DNA from 3 places in the Arthrobacter sp. AK01 genome. Region 1 is predicted to be linked to each of the others. Evidence: riboswitches for the same ligand, from Rfam matches in the RefSeq annotation. Region 1 holds a riboswitch; each other region holds the start of a gene.
The links. Region 1 has a riboswitch for S-adenosylmethionine ahead of LN996_RS00725 (aminotransferase class V-fold PLP-dependent enzyme). Riboswitches for the same ligand answer to the same signal wherever they lie in the genome.
Positions count from the first base shown of each region.

Region 2: another riboswitch for S-adenosylmethionine. It lies ahead of LN996_RS01960 (DUF1737 domain-containing protein); the one in region 1 lies ahead of LN996_RS00725 (aminotransferase class V-fold PLP-dependent enzyme).
Region 3: another riboswitch for S-adenosylmethionine. It lies ahead of LN996_RS18075 (hypothetical protein); the one in region 1 lies ahead of LN996_RS00725 (aminotransferase class V-fold PLP-dependent enzyme).

Region 1 covers NZ_JAJOHP010000001.1:162,528-168,136, forward strand. The annotation lists gene LN996_RS00710 (MFS transporter) at 1-690, shown strand, start outside; gene LN996_RS00715 (metal-dependent transcriptional regulator) at 709-1,422, opposite strand; gene LN996_RS00720 (class I SAM-dependent methyltransferase) at 1,432-2,256, opposite strand; gene LN996_RS00725 (aminotransferase class V-fold PLP-dependent enzyme) at 2,370-3,779, opposite strand; SAM riboswitch class IV at 3,812-3,925, opposite strand; gene hisN (histidinol-phosphatase) at 4,111-4,923, opposite strand; gene LN996_RS00735 (ribosome small subunit-dependent GTPase A) at 4,978-5,609, opposite strand, start outside.
Region 2 covers NZ_JAJOHP010000003.1:90,722-96,330, forward strand. The annotation lists gene LN996_RS01950 (O-succinylhomoserine sulfhydrylase) at 1-1,023, opposite strand, end outside; gene LN996_RS01955 (rhodanese-like domain-containing protein) at 1,024-1,434, opposite strand; gene LN996_RS01960 (DUF1737 domain-containing protein) at 1,431-1,697, opposite strand; SAM riboswitch class IV at 1,711-1,822, opposite strand; gene LN996_RS01965 (SulP family inorganic anion transporter) at 1,909-3,612, opposite strand; gene LN996_RS01970 (NtaA/DmoA family FMN-dependent monooxygenase) at 3,749-5,092, shown strand; gene LN996_RS01975 (aromatic amino acid ammonia-lyase) at 5,092-5,609, shown strand, end outside.
Region 3 covers NZ_JAJOHP010000059.1:10,620-16,228, forward strand. The annotation lists gene LN996_RS18060 (amino acid transporter) at 1-656, shown strand, start outside; gene LN996_RS18065 (helix-turn-helix domain-containing protein) at 684-1,259, opposite strand; gene LN996_RS18070 (sodium:solute symporter) at 1,526-3,061, shown strand; SAM riboswitch class IV at 3,176-3,295, shown strand; gene LN996_RS18075 (hypothetical protein) at 3,312-3,638, shown strand; gene LN996_RS18080 (hypothetical protein) at 3,635-3,823, opposite strand; gene LN996_RS18085 (VIT1/CCC1 transporter family protein) at 4,055-5,245, shown strand; gene LN996_RS18090 (matrixin family metalloprotease) at 5,331-5,609, shown strand, end outside.

The sequences.
Region 1 (5,609 bases):
GCCCGGACGGCGGAGCCCATGCTGCCCCTCAGGCTTTTCGCCATCCGCAATTTTGCTTGGGGGAACCTTGCCACCCTTGCCATTTACGGTGGAATTTCCCTCGGATTCTTCGTACTGGGAATCTATCTGCAGCAAGTTGGCGGCATGGCAGCCACGATGGCGGGCATCGCGCTGCTCCCGGGTACCGTCATCCTCATGCTCAGTGCATCGTATTTTGGCGGCCTGGCCGGAAAATACGGCCCCCGCTGGTTCATGACCGTGGGTCCGCTGCTGTGCGCGGTGGGCTTCCTGCTGTCACTCTCAGTTCAGGAGCCACTGAACTATTGGACCCAGGTGCTCCCGGGACAGATCGTCTTCGGCTTGGGTTTGGCCACTCTCGTGGCGCCTCTCACGGCCGCCATTCTTGGTGCTGTCCCAACCGACGAAGCCGGGATCGGGTCTGCGGTGAACAACGCAGTGGCGCGCATCGCCGGGTTGATCACCATTGCCTTTGCAGGGCTGATCGTGGGCCCGGTCTTTACCCGGCAAGGGCTTTTCAACGCACTGGTGGTAACGGCGGGACTGTTCGTGCTGGGGGCAGTGGCATCCGCCGTCGGAATCCGGAACCCTCCAAAGGAGGCGGCGCCGGCCGCTGGCAGCGAACCGGATGCAGCGTCCGACGACGGCGGGGCGGTCGGGCTGCCCAACTGACCTCATGCGGGGCTCCGGTCACAGGGCGGGCAGGACGCAACCTTCATGGACTTCAGCGCTCTGAACCCAAAGGGCAGACGCTACTTCATCGGCGAGATCGAACTCGCGGCCTTGGGCTCCGGTTCCGATCCTGACTACGAGTGCACCACCGAACGGTTTGCGTCCGACGACTTCAACCGGAGCGTCCAAGGAAATTTCTTCGGCTGCCAGGTACCTGAGGAGATCGGGGTTTTCATCGCTGATCCGGGTGATACGGCCGGAGTGGCCCTGGTCCAGTTCGATCATGCGGTAGGCGTGCGGCAATTCAACGGAGCCATCTGCCGAAGGAATGGGGTCCCCGTGCGGGTCCCTGGTGGGATGGCCAAGTTTGGCAGACATCCGCTCGATGAAGGTGTCTGACACCGCGTGCTCCAGCATCTCGGCTTCATCGTGGACCTCGTCCCAGCTGTACCCGAGTTCTTCCACCAAGTAACTCTCAATAAGGCGGTGTCGTCGGACCATGGAGAGGGCAAGGCGCATGCCTTCGGGAGTCAACCTGATGGCGCTGTAGGGCTGGTGGTCCACCAAGCCTTGGTCCTTGAGCTTGCGGACCATCTCAGACACTGACGAGTTGGCCACACCCAGGCGCTGGGCAAGCTGGGAGGACGTAATCGGCTTGTCTTGCCACTCCGTGTAGGAGTAGATGACCTTGACGTAGTCCTCGATCGAGGAGGAGGGCGTACTGGTCTTCACAACCCAAGCCTACCGTGGCAGGGCGCGGTGAACCTTGACCGCCCGCCAGGTTTGCGTCACGTAGGGCAACTGGACGGTCCCCCCTGGCGCGTGCGCAAGGTGGTCGTACAGATACCACTCGAGGTTTCCCATGACTTTCGCCCGCGTTGCTTCGTTGGCCCGGAGGTAGTAACTGCGCGACTTGGTCAGCTCCATGATCTCTTCGGGCGTGGTGGGGTCCGCCCACGCCGTGAGGTTGCTCTGCAACCCGGCGAACTCCGGACCGATGGCAGGCCGGAAGCCAGGTTTGTGGACATCTCCGGCGTGCATGATGCGCGAAAGCCTGTGGACCCACGGAACCGACGTATCCAACTGGTTCCAGATCAGTCCCAGGATTCCCTGCGGGCGCAGGATCCGGGAGATTTCGGTGCTGGCGGGGAGGGGGTCGCACCAGTGCCAGGCCTGGGCAACGCTGACGACGTCGAATGCTGAGTCCGCCAGCCCAGTTGCCTCGGCCGTACCCTCCACTGCGCTGACCTGCGGATACCTCTTCCGCAGTTGTTCCAACATGTCAGTGGAAGGATCGACGGCGGCCACCTCAAGTCCGCGTTCGAGGAGGAGGGCAGTGAACTTTCCGGTACCTGCTCCAATGTCCGCAGCTGTCTCTGCTCTATCGGGAAGGAGCCACGTCAGGGAGTCTGCGGGGTAGCCGGGCCGCACGCGATCATAGTGCTCACCGCCGTCTTGAAAGCTCTGGCCGAGTTCTTGCCGACGTGTGGCATGGAGTTTCGGACCGCGCGGTCCAGCCGGTCCGGGAATGCCGGGCTGTCCGTTTGATGGAGCCGGAGAACGCAATGCCACGCAAAGACTCCTTCACAGGGTCGCCAAAATATACCCTACGAATTTACCGCAGCAGCGGGAGAGCTTGGATCTCGGGGTTAGCCGCGTCCCTGGTCCACGGTGGGGTTCTAGTCCACGGTGCAGGGAGCAGCGCCGGCAGTGCCGGGTGTGTTGGGAGCCCATTCCGGGTAGGTTCGGTGGTCATTGGCAGGTACCCAGCGGCCCTCGTCCACCACGTAGTCCCAACCCAGCCCGTTGCGCTTGAGTTCATCGATGCCTGCCAGCAGCCTCGTGGCGTCCTCCAACCGGGAGCCGACGCCAAAGCTGGCACGCAAGGAGCCTGAGGGCAGGCCGAGCCGCTTGAGCAGGGGGTGGGCGCAGAAGCGTCCGTCCCGGAGACCAACGCCGTGCTCCGCCGCCAGATACGCGGCGACCAACCCGGCGTCGAATCCTTCCACGGAGAAATTGACGACGCCAATGGTGTCTTCGGAGTCGCTGAAGATCCTGTGGACCGTCACGCCATCGATGGCCTCCAGGCCGTCCACCAGGTAGGAACGGATGGCTGCTTCATGGGCGTGCCACGCCTCTTGGTCCAGTCCGGCGAGGACCTGCGTGGCGCGGGCGAGGGTTGCCGCACCCAGGACGTTGGGCGAGCCACCCTCGTGGCGGGCGGGACCGGTTGCCCAGCTGACGGAGTCCAGGCGGGCTTCACGGACGGCCCCGCCGCCGGCCAGGTGCGGCGTTCCGGCGTCGAGCCAATCCGGGCGACCAACCACGACACCAGCGCCGAACGGTGCGTACAGCTTGTGTCCGGAGAAGACGATGTAGTCGACGTCCGCCTCGGTGATGTTGATCCGGCGGTGCGGTGCGAGCTGGGCCGCGTCCACCACGATACGGGCGCCGTATTCGTGGGCCAGGGAAGCTAGTTGCGCGATGGGAAGGATTTCGCCGGTGACGTTCGAGGCACCTGTCACGGCAAGCAGGCTTACTCCGCCCTGGGCCAACTCCGTGCGGAGCCTGTCCAGTGTTGCTGTCAAGGTAGACGCTGCGACGACGCTGCGGTGCGGGACACCCTGCCATGGAAGGAGGTTGGCGTGGTGTTCGATGTCCAAATACAGGACTTCGCCCGTCGGTAGGCTGTCAACCTGCGGGAGGCATCCCGCGAGAAGATTCAAGGAGTCGGTGGTATTACGGGTGAAGATCACGGAGTCGTCGGGGCGTCCTCCGACGAATTCACGGACGATGTTCCGCGAATTTTCGTAGACAGACGTGCTGATCTGGGACGCATAACCCGCACCGCGGTGAACGCTCGCATAGTACGGCAGGACTTCGTTGAGGTATGCAGAAACGATGGTCAGGGCAGGCGCCGATGCTCCGTAATCGAGGTTGGCGTACCGAACATGCCCGCCCTGGATCAGCGGAGCCTGTAACTCTGCACCCGTGACTGCGGAGAGCGGCCTTGAAGCGGCGGCAGCCTGCGCCGGGGTTTCTTCGGCAAGAGAAGGAATGATGTTTGAGTCGAACGTGACAGTGCTCATGGGACCTCACTCAAGAGGGACCCCCATAGGGGGATCCGCGCTTGCCGCATCCGTTCCGGACCGGCCGGGTCGTCACCCGGGGCACCCCACCGCGAATGGAGGGTTGCCGGCCAGCAAACCGGGGTTTAGCGCTGGCACTCGTGACCTGTAAAAAGGTTAGGGCACTGCCCGGGACCGCTCCAAAGCTGATTCGCATTGTTAAGCGCTTTGTTACGTCGGTGGCCGAATGAGGTGATCCGGCGAAGAAAAAACGGCGGACACCCCCAAAGGGGGGAATCCGCCGTCGAAAATTCGGAAAACGCGCGCGGCCGCGACCGTCCGCAACTGTGCCTTAGAGGAGGTCGTCCAGCCCCGGGTTGAGCCGTTTGAGGACCTCGGAGTGCAGGATCGAGTTGGTGGCCAGGGCGTTGCCGCCGAAGGGGCCGTCTTCGCCTTCCAAGGAAGTAAAACGGCCACCGGCCTCGGTAACGATCGGGACGAGTGCTGCCATGTCGTAGAGGTTCAACTCCGGCTCGCAGGCGATGTCCACGGCGCCTTCGGCCACCAGACAGTAGGACCAGAAGTCACCGTAGGCTCGGGTTCGCCAGATGTCTTCGGTGAGCCCCATGAACTCGTCGAGGTTTCCTCGCTGCTTCCACCCGGACAGGCTTGAATACGACATCGAAGCGTCGGCCAACCGGGAAACGTTCGAGACCTTCAGGCGCGTAGCGGACGCGAGGGAGCGGCCCATGTAGGCGCCCATGTCCTTGGCCGCCCACCAGCGCTTGCCCAATGCCGGTGCGCTGACGACGCCGACAACAGGTTCTCCCTCGTCAACGAGGGCGATCAACGTTGCCCAGACCGGCACGCCGCGGACGAAGTTCTTGGTCCCGTCAATGGGATCTATGATCCAACGCCGTGAGCCATGGCCGCTGCTGCCAAACTCCTCGCCCAGGACGGCGTCCCTCGGCCGGGAGCGGGACAGCTGACCCCTGATTGCTTCCTCAGCGGCCTTGTCGGCATCGGTGACTGGTGTGAGGTCTGGCTTGGTTTCGATCTGCAGGTCCAGTGCCTTGAAGCGGTCCATGGTCTGGGCGTCGACTGAATCAGCGAGGACGTGGGCAAGGCGCAGGTCATCGTTGTAGGTGGAAACGGGATGGGTCATGCCACCAAACTATCCTGAATCATCAGCTGCGGTGGGGACGTGGCGCCGTAAGGATCAGTTGACGGTGCCCAGTTCCTTGGCCTCTTTGGCTTCAAGCCGGGGGTCCGCACCCAGCAGGCGGCGCAAGGAAGCCAGCCGGGCCACACCGGAGGGCCCTGCATGGCCTTCGTTCACCCAGGGATCCAGGCCGCAATTGATGGCTGTGGCGTCATGCTTGCAGCCACGCTCGCAGGCTTCCGTGCCGGGCTCAAGGTCAGGGAACGAATGCAGGATCCGGTCCGGATCCACGTGCGCAAGACCAAAGGAGCGGATGCCGGGGGTGTCGATGATCCAGCTGCCGGACGGGGCATCGGCAAGTTTCAGGGCCAAGGCAGACGACGAGGTATGCCGTCCACGGCCCGTCACGGCATTGACGCCGCCCGTGGCTCGTTCCGCCCCCGTCAAAGCATTGACCATGGTGGATTTGCCGACGCCTGAGTGGCCGAGCATGACGGTCACCTTGCCGCCGAGGTGGGAGCGCAGCTGGGCCACGGCGTCCCTGTCCAAACGTGCTGATAATCCGTCATCCGAACGCGCGTCAATACCGCTGGCTTCAGTGTCCGCTGTGCGGCTGATGATCACGGGGAAGTCCAGGCTGAGGTAGTTGGCGAGCAATTCCGCCGGATCCTTGACGTCCGCTTTGGTGA
Region 2 (5,609 bases), on a different contig from region 1:
GTCGATGACGCGGAGGCCATCGAGCAGCGCGAACGCGGAATCCTTGGCAGAACGTCCCGCGGAAGGGAGCAGCTCGAACGTCAGCACCGTACCGCCGGCCTTCATCTGCTTCGCGGCCAGCTCGTATTGCGGGTGTGACTTCAACAGGGGGTACTTGACCCAGCTGATGGCGGGCTGCTGCTCAAGCCACTCCGCGATCTTCAAAGCGGACGCCGAGCTGTGGTTTACGCGCAGCCCGATGGTCTCCAGGCCTTTGGTGAGGACCCAGGCGTTGAAGGCGGAAAGCGAAGGACCGGTGTGTCGCATGAGCTGCTTGACCGGGCCATCGATGAATTCCTTGGTGCCCAGGATCGCGCCGCCGAGGACACGTCCCTGGCCATCGATGTGCTTGGTGCCGGAATAGACGATCACGTCCGCGCCCAGCTCACCGCAGCGCTGCAGCAGGGGAGTGGCAAAGACATTGTCGACGACGACCGTCGCCCCTGCGGCATGCGCCAGTTCGCTGACGGCAGCGATGTCGACGATCTCCTGCATGGGGTTGGACGGCGATTCGAAGAAGACCGCGGTGGTCGGTTCCGAGAGGGCCTCACGCCACTGGTCCAGGTCCGGGCCGTCCACAAAAACGGTCTCGACGCCCCACCGCGGGAGGATCTCGTTCAGGATCACGAAGCAGGAGCCGAACAAGGAACGGGCAGCAACAACGCGGTCACCGGCAGCCAACAGCGCACCCAAGGCGGTGAAGACTGCGGACATACCGGACGCGGTGGCGAAGCATGCCTCGGTTCCTTCGAGCAGGCGCAAGCGCTCCTGGAACGTGGCCACGGAAGGGTTGCCATAGCGGGAGTAGACGAAACGTTCGTCCTCACCGGTGAAGGCCCGTTCGGCAGCTGCGGCGGATTCGTAAACGAAGCCGGAGTTCAGGAACACGGGTTCGGCCGTTTCCTGGAAATTTGTGCGGTCAAGGCCGCCGCGGACGGCCTGGGTGTCAGGGCTCCAGCCGGCGGCGTCGGGATTGAACGTCACTTACTCGGTCCCCAGATTCGTCGGCAGGCCACGGTTCTTCCAACCATTGACCGTGCGCTCCCCGTAGCGGTCCGGTTCGCCTTCGAAGCCCTCAAGGACGTTATAGGCAGTGAAACCGGCCTGCGTTGCAGCGATGGCGGCGGAGATTGAGCGCTGGCCCGAGCGGCAAATGAAGACGAGCTCCACGGTGTCGTCCTCGGGCGCCTGCTGCTGCAGGTCCTCGATGAAACGGGAATTGGGGATGCCGCCAGCGAGGTTCCACTGGATGAACAGGGGATCGTTCTCGGTTGCCTTGGTGTCCGGGATACCGATGTGGGCCCACTCGCCCTCGGTGCGTACATCCACCAGGATGGCGCCTTCTTCAAGCTTGGCCCACGCGTCCTGCGGGGTCAGGTCACCTGCGTAGCTCATGCGTGGCCCTCGAATGCTTCTTCGTCGTCGTAGTTCTCCAACTGGTCAACGGCGTTGGCGACGGCGGCATCCGCAGTGGCAATCGCGGCCGGAAGGACGACGGCCTGGGCAACGATGACGTCGGTGCCATTGAATGTGGCGGCCGGGCTGCCGTGGAGTACGTAGCCTTCTGCCAGCGAGTTGTGGATACGCTCGCAGAAATCACGGGTATCCGGGCCTGTAATCAGGCGGTAAGAGAGTTTTTCTTCAGTGGGTTCAGGCATTGCTGGTGCTCCTCAGTCACGCTTGCAGTTCGAGTTGTCGATACGCCGAGTAGTCACCTGAGGCACCCCGCCGGAGAGAGGGTTGCCGACCAGCAAGTCAGGGCTTTGCGCTGGTACTCATTACTCAAGAAAAACGTAACATCCGCGGGCGTCGGGCTGCACTTGCACGTACCTGCACCCTCGTCATGTTGCGTAATCGGAGAGGCTGGAGCTATTCGCGCCTGAGCGCGCGCACCGCAGCCCCGACAGTGGGGAAGAAATGGGCGGGTGTGAAACGGGCCGCTGTGCCCAAGCGGATCAACTTGTCCTTCACCGGTCCTTTGAGCTCGGCGAACACCAAGTCCACGCCTTTGCTTGCGAGCCATTCGTCCAGCGTGACCAGATCGTCCAGGGCTGTGGTGTCGATCCCGGTGATGGGCTCAGCGGCGAGGACGACGTGGGTAATGGGATGTTCGCCCTCGTCAAGGGATTCGTCCAGTTGCTCGCGAACGAAGGTTGCCAGGACCTGTCCGTTCCCGAAGAACAGGGGCGCATCGAAGCGCAAAATCAGGAGGCCGGGGATGCGTTCGGCACCAGGGTGCCTCTCGAGGTCGTGGTAGCCGGGCAGGCCCTCCTCGGAGCCGAGCTCTGTTCGATACGGGTCCCACGCCCTGCGTACGAAATCCAGGAGCGCCAAGGCTACGGCTACGACGATGCCCTGGAGAACGCCCACTGTGAGAACTCCCAGGAACGCGGCGAGCATTACTACGGATTCACTCCGGCTCATGCTCAGGAGCCGCCGGACGCCTGCTGGATCGGCCAAGGCAATCGCCGCCGCAATCACGACGGCGGCCAGAGTTGCCGAAGGCAGATACGCGGTCACGCCCGGAGCCAACAGCATGAAGGCCAGCACCAGCACCGCTCCCACAACGCCGGTCATCTGGGACTTGGCACCAGCGTCCACGGCGACAGGGGTTCGGGAGGCGCTGCCGGAGATCGGGAATCCCCCCAGCAAGCCGGTGGCAGCATTGGCCGCCCCGAGCGCTGCCATCTCCCGGTTGCCGGACACCCGCTTGCCTTCCTTCGCGGCCAGGGTTTGGGACAGCACTCCCGTATCCGCGAAGACCATGAGCGCAATGCCGGCAGCGGCGGGCAGCAACGTTAACGCGTCTGCCCAGCCAATGCCGCCAAGCGCGGGCATCGGCAGGCCCTGGGGCAATTCCCCGGTGACCTTGACGTCGTCGTTGAGGCCCCAGACCGCCGTCGCAACGCAGGAGCCAACCACCGCCAGCAGGACGCCCGGAACCTTCCATTTCAGGACCCTTGGGACCCAGATCAATGCCAGCGAGGCCACGCCCAGCAGCAGCGCGGTGATGTTGACCTCGCCGCCCAGCACCCCAGTGGTGACCTTCGCGAGCTTGTGCCAGATGTCGCCGTCGGCCTCAATCCCCAGGAACGCCGGCAGCTGCGAGAGCGCTACCAAAAGGGCGATCCCGTTGAGGTACCCAAGCCGGATCGGTTTGGACAGCAGGCCCGTGACTGCCCCGAGCTTCAAGGCTGAGCCCGCGAGCATGAAGGCACCCACCAGGACGGCCAAGAGTCCTGCCAATGCCACCGACTTCCCGCTGCTTCCCGCCGCCAGCGGCACAATCGCCGCGGCGATCAGCGGGGCCAGGGCCGAGTCGGGTCCCAGGACAAGGATGCGGGAAGGCCCAACGACGGCGTAGGCGAGCAACGGCACAACGGTCGCGTAGAGTCCGGTAACAGGTGGAAGCCCGGCTGCCTGCGCATAAGCCATCCCGGCGGGCACCAGCAGGGCAAACAGCGCGGCGCCCGCGATGATGTCATGCCGCAGCCATTCACGCTTGTAACCCTTGAGGGCCCAGACGCTGGACAGCCTGTCTTTGGCCGAAGGGCGGGCGGTTGATGCACTCATACAGCGATCATTCCCGACGCCTCCTGTCTGCGGAACAAGGTGACCGCTGTATGTGGAAACCGGGAGGGGCCGGGGCACGTCCAATTGTGACGTCCCGGGAGCATAATTGACCCAGTACGACCCCCTGTAACTTCGCATGAAATCAGGTCGTGGTGAACGGACAGAGCAGTTCTACACTCAAGCCCATGCTGCACTTTGGATGGTTTGTGGGCCACGGATTCGGTGTCCAGGGCTGGGGTACGCCCGGCTACGGCCTGGGCTACGACTGGAAAAACCCGCCCTGTACCAGGAGGCCGTCCGGGCGTTTGAACGATCCGGCCTGGACCTGTTCATCATCGAGGACTCGCTCACGGTTCCTGATACGTATGGCGGTTCGGCCGAGGTGTCCTTGGCCCACGCGTCCTTCGCGCCCAAACATGATCCGCTGGCATTGGTCCCGTACCTTCTCGCCGCCACCGAACACCTGGGCATCGTGCCGACGGTCAGCGCTTCCTTCTACCCGCCCTTCACGGCCGCCCGTCTCCTCGCGACGTTGCAGCATTTTTCCGAGGGGCAGCTGGGGTGGAACGTCGTTACCTCGGGCAGTGACCTCGCCGCGCAGAATTACGGGCTGGACCAGCAGATCGAGCACGATCTTCGCTACGAAAAGGCGGAGGAGTTCGTTGACGTCGTCAGGCGGCTTTGGCGGAGCTGGGAGCCTGGCGCTGTTCTTGAGGATGTGGACGCCGGAGTATTCGCGGACCACAGCAAAGTTCACCCGATCAACCACCAGGGCGACTTCTTCAAAGTCCGCGGTCCGCTGAACACGGCGCCGCTGCCGGAGGAACCCGTGCTGGTGCAGGCCGGTGCCTCTCCCCGGGGCAAGGCGTTCGCGGGCGGACACGCTGATGTGGCCATTGCCCTGGCCCGTGGCGTTGACGGGATGAAGTCCTACCGTGACTCGATCCGTGCGGAGGCTGCCAAAGCCGGCAGGAACCCCGACGACGTCAAGGTGCTTTTCGTCCTGAAGCCCACCGTGGTTGGTTCTGCGGCCGAGGCCGGGGAATTGCGGGCCCGGCGTCGTGAGCTTACCCAGCGCGACATCGACAGCCAGCTCAACTCCATCTCCTACCTGTCCGTGATCGACTTCAAACAGTTCGACCTCGACGCACCCCTTCCGGAACTGAGCACCAACAGCAACCAAGGGACACTGGAACACTTCGCCAAAGCGGCGCCTCCGGGGTCCACGCTGCGCCAGATCCTGCAGGCGCGCAGTGGCGGAGCGGGAGACTCGATCATCGGCACGGTCGGCGAAATTGCCGACTACCTCGAGTCGACAGGGTCTGAGGTGGGTGGCGACGGGTTCCTCTTCTCGGGCTTCGTTGATCCCGTAACGGTGCATGGTGTGCTGGACAAGCTCACTCCCGAACTGAGGCGTCGCGGGTTGTTGAGGAAGACTTACGGCAACGGTGGTTTCCGGCAGAATCTCCTGGACTTCTGATGGCGTCAGCTGAGCCGCGGACCCTACTCTTGGGAACGGCGCCGGTATCTGCGTGGAGTGTGGCCGTGGCTGCTGCAGACCCGACGTTTCACGTGAAACTCAACCAAGATACGTTGTCTTTGCTGGCCCGATCCCGGGATGTGCTTGAACGTGCCGCCACGTCGGGGCAGCGTGTCTACGGGCTCAACACCTTACTCGGATCCGGCCGCGACACCGCTGTGGAGGAGAAGTCCCTCCTGGCGTACCAAATCCAAGTCGTCAGGTATCACAACAGCGGTGTGGGCTCGTATCTGGACCGTGCTTCTGCCCGGGCAGTGATCCTTGCCCGGCTCATAGGTTTCAGCCGGGGCGGCTCCGGTGTCCGTCCGGAAACAGCTGGTTTCTACGTCGAGATGATCAACCGCGGAGTCCTTCCCGCCATCCCACGTGAAGGCTCGGTGGGCTCGTCCGACCTGACCCAGCTCGCCGCCGTCGCTGCCGTCGCAATAGGTGAGGGTGAAGCCTTCGATGCCGATGG
Region 3 (5,609 bases), on a different contig from region 1:
AACGGGCCCAGGTCATCGGCTTCGGGCTGATCTCCCTCGTGTTCGTCTACACCACCGTGGTCAACTCGATCGAACGCCCCGACGGCTTGAAGATTGCGGCGCTCTTCATCCTGGGCATCATGGTCGTCAGCTTCATTTCCCGCATGAGGCGCGCCTTCGAACTCCGGGCCACCCACATCAAGATGGATGAGAAGGCCCTTGAATTCACGGCGAACGCTGCCGAAGGACCAGTGCGCATCATCGCCCACGAGCCCAAGCACCTCAGCGCAAGCCGCTACCGGGAGAAGCTCCAGCACGCCCAGCAGGCCAACCACCTTCCCGTTGACTGCGACGCCGTGTTCATCGAGGTCATCGTGGACGACAGCTCGGACTTCGAGCAGGAACTCCAGGTCGTAGGCAAGCAGCGGCACGGGTTCAAGATCCTGGAAGTGCACAGCAACAACGTGCCCAACACCGTAGCCGCAGTCCTGCTGCACATCCGCGACGTCACCGGGTTCATGCCGCACATCTACTTCCGCTGGACCGAGGGCAACCCGATCTCCAACCTCAGCAAGTTCCTGTTCTTCGGCGAAGGCGAGATCGCGCCTGTCACCCGTGAAGTGCTGAGGGAAGCCGAGCCGGACATCACCCGCCGGCCATGGGTGCACGTCGGCTAGCTGCCGCCCCCGCGCGTTGGCGCGAAACTAGCGGCTGGCCGCTGGAACCAGCACCCAGAGCACCTCGACGGTTTCGTCCGTGGGGTTGATCCAGGTATGCGGCTCGCGCCCCGGGAAGGAGAGGGTGTCCCCCTCTTCGAGGTCGTACTCCTCATTGGTCAGGATGAGCTTGATCCTGCCCTTGACCACGTGCAGGACGTCTACGTCGCAGTCCACGGCGTACAGCTCGTTTTCACCGCGGCCCCGGGGCTCGATGGTTGCTTGCAGGATCTGGAGCCGCCGCTCCGAGCGGGCGGTCAGTAAGCGCTCCACTATGCCCTGGCCACCCAGGGAGATGCGGGGACCGTCGTCGCGCTTGGTCAAGTGCGTCTCCGGGGCTGCGAACAAGTCCCCCACCGATACCGACAGGACCTGGCACAGGGTGACCAAGGAAGCGACCGACGGCGATGTCAGGTCGCGCTCCACACGGCTGAGGAAGCCCTTGGTCAGCCCGGTAGCGTCCGCCACTTGCTCGATGGTGAGGCGCTGCGCCTGCCGGGCTGCGCGGATTCTGGAACCGATGGCAACGGGAACATTGCTCGGTTCAACGGGTAGAGCCTTCATTCACGAACCTTTCAGGCCTGTCATGTGGCCCTGTCATTGGAGCAATAGTAGCCGGGAGACAGGCCAACAAGGCCAGAATCCGCGGAACCATGACCAAAGCATCTTGACTGTTACTCCGATCACAACATATCCTCATAGGCAACAAGTGTTGTCTGTGAGGCACACAACACATCCCCAATCTCCAATCATCAGCACAGAGACTTCGACGCTTCGCAGGAGTATCGTCGAAAACCCCAACCTCCGTGCATCAGCTCCAAGGACCTCTCATGGAATCTTCGGCTATTAACATCGCAATCGTGGTGGTGTACCTGCTCGCCATGCTGGCATTCGGCTGGTGGGGCAAGTCCCGCACCAAGAACAACAGCGACTTCCTGGTGGCCGGCCGCCGCCTGGGCCCCTTCCTTTACACCGGCACCATGGCCGCAGTGGTCCTCGGTGGCGCATCCACCGTGGGCGGCGTCGGCCTCGGCTACAAGTTCGGCATCTCCGGCATGTGGCTGGTTGTGGCAATCGGCTCGGGCGTGCTGCTGCTCAGCCTCCTGTTCGCAGGCACCATCCAGCGCCTGAAGATCTACACGGTCTCCCAGATGCTGAGCCTTCGCTACGGCAGCAAGGCCACGCAGACCTCCGGAATCGTGATGCTGGCGTACACGCTGATGCTGTGTGCCACGTCCACCGGCGCTTACGCCACCATCTTCGTGGTCCTCTTCGATTGGGAACGCTGGCTGGCCATCGCAGTTGGCGGCGCGATCGTGCTCGTCTACTCGACCATCGGCGGTATGTGGTCCATCACCCTGGCCGACCAGGTCCAGTTCATCATCAAGACCGTAGGCATCTTCTTCCTGATGCTCCCGTTCGTCATGAACGCAGCCGGCGGCATGGACGGCATCCGTGAGCGCCTCGACGCAAGCTTCTTCCAGATCGACGGCATTGGTGTCCAGACGATCATCACCTACTTCGTGGTGTACACGCTCGGCCTCCTGATCGGCCAGGACATCTGGCAGCGCGTCTTCACCGCCAAGACCCCCACCGTCGCACGCTGGGGCGGCGCCACCGCAGGTGTCTACTGCATCCTTTACGGCATCGCCGGGGCCCTGATCGGCCTGGCTGCCCGCGTAGCGCTCCCGGACATCGACGTCGCCAACCTCGGCAAGGACGTGGTTTACGCAGAGGTAGCAACGCACATCCTGCCTGTCGGCATCGGCGGCCTGGTCATGGCCGCAGCTGTTGCAGCAATGATGTCCACCGCATCCGGAGCCCTGATTGCCGCGGCAACGGTGGCACGTGCAGACGTCGTCCCGTTCGTGGCCAGCTGGTTCGGCAAGACCATCAACACTGATGACACGGAGAACCCCGAGCACGACGTCAAGGCCAACCGCTACTGGGTACTTGGCCTCGGTATCGTAGCCGTGCTGATTTCCATGGCTGCGCAGGACGTGGTTGTCGCCCTCACCATCGCCTACGACATCCTGGTAGGTGGCCTCCTGGTGGCAATCCTGGGCGGCCTGGTGTGGAAGCGCGGCACGGGCATCGCCGCCGCGTGGTCCATGGCAGTGGGCTCGGTGCTGACGCTTGTCCTGCTGATCTTCTTCGCCGTTGGAGTCATTCCCAGCGCTGACGGCGTCTACGCCAACGAGCCGATCTACTTCGGCCTCGCGGCTTCCTTCATCGCCTACGTAGTGATCTCGCTGCTCACCCCGCCCACGGATCCCGCGGTCCGCGAAGCATGGGACAAGCGCGTCGCAGGTGCTGTCTCGGAAGAGCTGCCGCCGGAGGCCCACCCGGTCAGCAGCCACAAGTAAAAGTGCACGGCAAGTAACAGAGCAACGTTCGACGGCGGCGCCACCCCTTTTCGGGGAGGCGTCGCCGTTGTTTCGTCCCCTGGAAGAACGCCCGGTGGGGTAGGGTTGTCCCAGCTTCAAGAGATGTGGTGCCAAGCTCCGACTGGCCACACACCAACCCCATGTTCACGGGTGGTTCGGATGAGGAAGCGGCCCGTCCCGGACCAGAGACAACCGAGCGGGCAAGAGCACTCCACTGAGGAGCAGTCCCTTGCCGTACCAAGGCGATACCACCCAGGCATCCACGCCGGCCGCAAGTGCGCCGGCCACAGGAACCCCTGCCAAAACCGCAGCCCGCACGGTCACGGTGATTCCCGCCGTCGACCTTTTCCTGGGCACGGTGACCATCATCTCCAACGCCGGTACGGCGCGGTTTGGGCATCCCGAACCGCACTTGATCACCCGGGCCCTGACGCAGGCTGTCCGGCCGACGCAATGGTGTGCGGCCTCAAGGACCCTGACGGTGACCGTTGCTGCCGCCGGAAAGCGCGAGGGCGTGCAGCGGCACTTCCCTCTCTGCCCGTGGGAGCAGGCCTAGTTCCCTTCGTCCTCCTCGCGGAAGTCCTCGGTTTCATCGATCGGGACGACGCGTTCGTCGTCCTCCGGGGCGTCCACCTCTTCCACCCAGGCTTCGTCCACTTCCTGATCCTCGGCGTAGTCATAGGCTGGGTCCGACTCGATGGTCGCCCGCGGGTGGCTGGCGTGTGATTCGGTGGTGTCCATAATGCAACCTCCGTCTCGTGGGCCGGTCAAAGCCCGGTAACCGGAAAACGGGGAGCTCCCCGCTCCTGTCCTTCCATCTGAGCACCGCCTCAGTCGAGGGTCAAGGGTGCCCGGAATTACGGTGCGCCGAACATTCCAGTTGAGGAATACCAGCCAAAAATCCCCGCCAATAAGCGGTAGTGTGGGGCGTGCAATGGGGCCGAAACCACCCCACCCAGCACAGGAGAGAAAGTGCAACAGCACCAGGAATCCCCCGGTTCGTCGAGCCCGGCTCCGGACCCCGCCACCGAAAACACGGCCCCCGAAACAACGGCCGTCGCCAGCGTAGCCTCGAAAAATGATGCATCCCCGTCGTCCTCGGACATCCGCCGCTGGCGTCAGTATCTGGCCGATGAGCGCGCCGAGGCTGCCGTCTATCGCGAACTCGCCCAGAGGCGCGACGGCGAAGAACGCCAAATCCTCCTGGCCCTGGCCGAAGCCGAAGGGCGTCACGAGGCCCACTGGCTCAAGCTCCTGGGCGAGCACGCCGGAATGCCCAAGGCCGCCTCAACCCGCAGCCAGTTCCTGGGCTTCCTGGCCCGCAACTTCGGGTCGGTCTTTGTACTGGCCCTGGCCCAACGAGCCGAAGGCCGCTCCCCCTACGGCACCGAACCGGCGGCAACAGCAGCCATGGTGGCCGATGAGCAGATCCACGAAGAAGTGGTCCGGGGCCTGGCCACGCGTGGACGCAACAGGCTCTCCGGCACTTTCCGCGCTGCTGTCTTCGGCGCAAACGATGGCTTGGTCAGCAACCTTTCGCTGGTCATGGGCATGGCCGCAACCGGCGTGCCCAGCCCTGTCGTGCTGATGAGCGGCGTCGCAGGCCTGTTGGCCGGGGCGTTGTCCATGGGCGCCGGCGAGTACGTTTCCGTGCGCTCCCAGCGGGAATTGCTTAACGCCACGTTGCCCACTCAGGCCACGCTCACAGCAGCACCTTCGTTGGACATCGAGCACAACGAGCTGGTTCTTGTGTACTTGGCTCGGGGCATGACCCACGAAGCCGCCGAACACCGCGCCGCCGAACGCATGGGCGTCTTCAGCTGCGACTGCGACCCCAGCCTCTCCCTGCAGCCAGAGAAGCCGGCCACCGATGAGCACGAATCCGTCGGTTCGGCGTGGGGCGCCGCGTTGTCCAGCTTCTGCTTCTTCGCCTCGGGCGCCATCGTGCCCATCCTGCCGTTCATTTTCGGCATGACGGGTGTGGCTGCTTTGCTGGTAGCCGGCGTGCTGGTGGGCATCGCGCTCCTGGCGACCGGCGCCGTCGTGGGCTTGCTGTCCGGAACGTCGCCGCTGAGCCGCGGGTTGCGGCAACTCGCCATTGGTCTTGGAGCAGCGGCTGCCACCTATGGGCTGGGCCTGGTGTTCGGCGCAACGATCGTCTAAGTTTGGACGCCTCCCTCCGCAGCCCGTAATGTTGGTTCGTCCTCCGCGCTGCCCCGCGTGACCAGGGCGTGAGGAATGGAGAACCGTGGACTCGGAGCGGGAAACGCGTGCGCCAAAGCACCGACGTGCGGCAACTGCCTGGCGGGTCCTTCGCGGCCTCGTCATGGCCGGCATCGCCGCAGTGGTGGCCGTCCTGGTGAGCGGATTCCTGCACGGAGACCCCCGCATCACCGCACTTTTCCCCGGGGTCAGCGTCCCCGGCGCCCCGCAAAGCGGACAAAGCCAAACAAAACCTGCCCGTGCCGCCGACGCCCCGCCGCCGGGCGTTGACGAGGCGGACGCCCCTCTCGCCTCACCGCCGGCG